DNA from 2 places in the Fictibacillus sp. WQ 8-8 genome. Region 1 is predicted to be linked to the other one. Evidence: a T-box and tRNA genes for the amino acid it is inferred to sense, from the RefSeq annotation. Region 1 holds a T-box; the other holds one or more tRNA genes.

The links. A T-box is a leader RNA that pairs with one kind of tRNA and senses whether it is charged. The one in region 1 lies ahead of serS (serine--tRNA ligase), so its partner is inferred to be a tRNA-Ser.
Region 2: it has a tRNA-Ser gene. The T-box ahead of serS (serine--tRNA ligase) is inferred to sense a tRNA for this amino acid. The anticodon was not compared.

The regions. Positions count from the first base shown of each region.
Region 1 is NZ_JAMXKG010000029.1:7,343-9,728, forward strand. It holds gene serS (serine--tRNA ligase) at 1-1,257, opposite strand, end outside; T-box leader at 1,602-1,820, opposite strand; gene pdxT (pyridoxal 5'-phosphate synthase glutaminase subunit PdxT) at 1,860-2,386, opposite strand, start outside.
Region 2 is NZ_JAMXKG010000004.1:333,673-336,058, forward strand. It holds gene M1K46_RS11255 (superoxide dismutase) at 1-419, opposite strand, end outside; tRNA gene M1K46_RS11260 (tRNA-Phe) at 707-782, opposite strand; tRNA gene M1K46_RS11265 (tRNA-Met) at 796-872, opposite strand; tRNA gene M1K46_RS11270 (tRNA-Ser) at 1,051-1,143, opposite strand; tRNA gene M1K46_RS11275 (tRNA-Ile) at 1,157-1,233, opposite strand; tRNA gene M1K46_RS11280 (tRNA-His) at 1,268-1,343, opposite strand; tRNA gene M1K46_RS11285 (tRNA-Met) at 1,361-1,437, opposite strand; tRNA gene M1K46_RS11290 (tRNA-Asn) at 1,444-1,518, opposite strand; gene M1K46_RS11295 (DUF456 domain-containing protein) at 1,663-2,145, opposite strand; gene M1K46_RS11300 (Na/Pi cotransporter family protein) at 2,177-2,386, opposite strand, start outside.

The DNA of each region.
Region 1 (2,386 bases):
GTTCCCCATATATGGGCGAAGCACTTCAGGGATGACGATAGAGCCGTCTTCCTGCTGATAATTCTCGAGGATGGCAGCTACGGTACGGCCGATTGCCAGTCCTGATCCGTTCAGTGTATGAACAAATTCAGGTTTCCCTTTCGCTTCGCGGCGGAAGCGGATTTGCGCCCTTCTCGCCTGAAAGCCTTCAAAGTTAGAACAAGAAGAAATTTCACGGTACGTTCCGTAGCTCGGTAGCCATACTTCAATATCGTACTTCTTCGCAGCAGTAAATCCTAAATCAGCTGTACACATGCTCAGTACACGATATGGAAGCTTTAACAGCTGAAGAATTTTTTCTGCATGGCCTGTCAGCTTTTCAAGCTCTTCATAAGACTCTTCCGGTTTCACGAAACGGACAAGCTCTACTTTATTAAACTGATGCTGACGGATGAGACCGCGTGTATCACGGCCAGCAGATCCCGCTTCAGATCGGAAACAAGCGCTGTATGCAACATAACCTTTCGGAAGCTCTTCGGCAGTAAAAATTTCATTGCGATGAAGGTTGGTTACCGGAACTTCAGCAGTCGGGACCAAAAAGTAATCTTCTTCGCGGATTTTAAATGCATCTTCCTCAAACTTCGGCAGTTGCCCAGTTCCTGTCATGCTTTCTCTGTTCACCATGTAAGGAGGCAAGATTTCAGTATAGCCATGCTTATCTTCATGGTAGTCCATCATAAGGTTGATCAAAGCTCGTTCAAGGCGTGCTCCCGCTCCCTTATAAAAAGCAAAACGGCTTCCAGTTACTTTAGCGGCTCTTTCAAAATCGACGATATCAAGATCTGTCGCCAAGTCCCAGTGAGCTTTTGGTTCGAATGCAAACTCCTGAATATCTCCCCAATGGCGTACAGGTACATTATCGTCCTCTGTTTCACCAACCGGTACACTTTCATGAGGCAGGTTCGGCAGTGTGAGCATCAGGTGGTTCAGATCCTCTTCCACCGTGCGCAGATCGTCATCGATGGATTTAATCCGGTCTCCCACTTCACGCATCTCTGTGATCAAGTGGTCGGCATCTTTCTTTTCACGTTTGAATTCCGCTACCTGTTTGGATACTTCGTTACGTTTAGACTTTAATGTTTCTGTTTCACCAATCAGTTCACGGCGCTTTTCATCCAATTCAACAAAACGGTCCAAGCCTGTTAAGTCTTCTCCCCGTTTGCTTAATTTCTCTTTTACTTCATCAAAATTCGCTCGAACATATTTCAAATCAAGCATGTTTCTTCCTCCTTTAATCAATAACCTTTTTCTGACAAAACCCAAATAGCTAAAGAAATCCGTAATTGTGGCCCGGTATCCGTTCAAAAAACAAGGAGTTCGAGGCGCCGCTGATTCCGAGGACCGGAGTTTAGTATACCTAAATGAGGATCCGAGGAAATCAAGGCAACGAAGAAATCCGCTGCTTTGCCCGAGTAGCCGGACAAGAAGCAAGGAGTTCGAGGCGCCGCTGATTCCGAGGACCGGAGTTTGGTATACCCAAATGAGGATCCGAGGAAATCAAGGCAACGAAGAAATCCGCCGCTTATTGTTCGGCGTACAAATACAAAAAACTCCCGTCCCTATAAAGGGACGAGAGTTAACCCGCGTTGCCACCCTAGTTGCAAGTAAATACACCTGCCACCTTGTCATTGATAACGGACAATGTATACCGGGAAAGCTTACGTTATAATTTCAGCTTCCCACTCAAGGATGGATTCACAAATGACTTTGGTCGGTTTACACCAGCCACCGACTCTCTAGGCAAAGATCATTTTGCTACTGGTTCCTGTCAGCGATTTAACAAATAATGTTTGTATAGTAATGTACAATATTTTCCGCTTTTATGCAATAACCTTTTTCTTCTGAGATGCCATTTCTACAAAAAACTGGTGAAGACGGTAATCATCGGTCAGTTCCGGGTGAAAGGCCGCACATAGGAAGTGTCCTTGTTTTGCAGCAACGATACGGTCATTATGAACAGATAAAACTTCTACTTCTTCCCCGACTTCTACTATATAAGGAGCTCTGATGAAAACACCATTCACATCTTCGCCTACACCTTCAATGTGCAAGTCAGCTTCAAAGCTGTCCACCTGCCGGCCGAATGCATTTCTCTCAACGGTCATGTCAATGAGCTCGAGGTGCGCATGGTCTTGACCTTGAATGCGTTTTGCCATGAGGATTAGGCCTGCACATGTACCGAAAACTGGCTTTTCTTGTGCAAACTCCTTCAATGGTTCAAGGAAATTATATTTATCGATCAGACGCCTCATCGCAGTGCTTTCGCCGCCTGGGATCACAAGCCCGTCCAGATCATTCAACTCTTCAATACGCTTTACGCTCACTGCTTCTGCGCCGCTTTCTCGCA
Region 2 (2,386 bases), on a different contig from region 1:
CCGTTATTAACAACTAGCCAAGCCCAACCAGATCCGAAACGGCCTTTTGCAGCATTTGCAAACTCTTCCTTGAATGAATCAAGGCTTCCGAATTTACTGTTGATGCGTTCAGCTACTTCACCAGTAGGTTCGTTGGATCCGCCTGGTTTTAGGATTTCCCAGAATAAGCTGTGGTTCGCATGTCCGCCGCCATTGTTGCGTACAGCTGTGCGAATGTTTTCAGGCAATGCATCAAGATTGGAAAGAAGGTCCTCTAGGCCTTTGTTTTCAAACTCAGCTTGGCCTTCAAGTGCTGCGTTCAAGTTATCAACATACGTTTTGTGATGACGGTCGTGGTGAATATTCATTGTAGTCTCATCAATGTGTGGTTCCAGTGCATTTGCAGCATAAGGTAAAGCAGGCAGTTCAAACTTTGCCATGATCAATCTCCTCCTTGGTATGTAAACATTTTTTATATTTCATTTTGGAGAAAAAACCCCAAAATTGAAAACATAGTTAAGCAACAATAATGTTTAATAAGTATCCCAACTCATACATTATCAGATTTACCCGGAACTTTCAACGATTAACCCTCTTTAATCAAAGTTTATTATGTACATAGCCGGACTTCTTTTATCCCTCGTTATGGGAGATATTAAAACAAAAGTTTCTCATTAAAAACAAAAAACCTTCACCACGTTGGGCAAAGGTTGACTATGTATGAAAATGGTGGCTCGAGACGGAATCGAACCGCCGACACGAGGATTTTCAGTCCTCTGCTCTACCGACTGAGCTATCGAGCCACTTTAGGTATTATGGTTGCGGGGACAGGATTTGAACCTGCGACCTTTGGGTTATGAGCCCAACGAGCTACCAGACTGCTCCACCCCGCGATGGTATTAAGTTGACGGACGATGTTATTCCTCCGTAATTATTGACTGTCTCTCAGAGGCTTTACCTCTTCCTCTACTCGAGTAATCATTGGAGTGTATCCGTTGAGGTTACTCGCAGCATAATCATGCTGTAACGCTCGTTGCTCCACCCTGCGATGATATAAAAATTAAGAAATTATGGAGGAGGTAGAGGGATTCGAACCCCCGCGGGTTGTTACACCCCTGTCGGTTTTCAAGACCGATCCCTTCAGCCGGACTTGGGTATACCTCCATGTGCTGAAAAATGGTGGACCCTGTAGGACTCGAACCTACGACCAATCGGTTATGAGCCGACCGCTCTGACCAACTGAGCTAAGGGTCCATTTTATGTATTAAGATAGTTATGTAAATAAAAATGGGGCGACCGATGGGAATTGAACCCACGAATGCCGGAATCACAATCCGGTGCGTTAACCACTTCGCCACGATCGCCATCGCCTAAAAAAATATGGTAGCGGCGGAGGGAGTCGAACCCACGACCTCACGGGTATGAACCGTACGCTCTAGCCAGCTGAGCTACACCGCCATATTTTGGCTCCACAGGTAGGACTCGAACCTACGACCGATCGGTTAACAGCCGATAGCTCTACCACTGAGCTACTGTGGAACAATGTTGTCCTCTAAGGGACAAGAATTACTATATCATTTTTAAGCTATGTAAGTCAAACCTTTTTTTCATGACCATTTTGAAAACCCTCGGTGAGACAGATATAAATATAGCACGTCTCCAACATTTTAGCAAGCACTATTTTTATAATACAACAAAAAGAAAATAGCCAATCATGATCACTTGAATGATGATCTTAGCAACCGTTCCTCCCAAAAAACCAAGAACTGAGCCAAACCCTACCTTAGCCGCTTCTCCTATTGATTTTCGCCCGATGATCAATTCTGCAATAAACGCACCCAGAAACGGTCCGGCGATGATGCCGGCAACAGGAATCACAAATGGGCCAAGGAGCAGGCCGACCGTGCTGCCCCATACGGCCGCTTTGGAACCGCCCCGTTTTTTTACTCCAAACAAATTGCTGAAATAATCCACTACAAAAAGAGTTGCCAGCAAAAACACTTCTACACCGATGAAAAAGGGCGTAAATGGCTGAAAGGAATAAAAAATTCCATAGAGCACAAACCCAAGAGCCAGAAAAAGCGCTCCAGGCAGTATGGGAAAGATCAGGGCAGCGAATGCCAGAACGAACGACAGGCCGATTAATATCCAATATACATAATCCATCAGTAAGCCTCCTGTAGTGTTTTAAGTAGGTTTATCGATCAAGCACTGCTTCTGCAATATTGACAGAATGGTCTCCGATCCGTTCTAGATTGCTGATAAAGTCAACATACACCACACTTTCTTGGCCGGTGCTTAAATTGTTGTTGATGTCCTGAATGTGTTTCTTTCTCAGTGTTTTCTCCATTTCATCAATATCGTCCTCAATGTTCAGAACTTCCTCAGCCATCGGTTTATCGTTCGT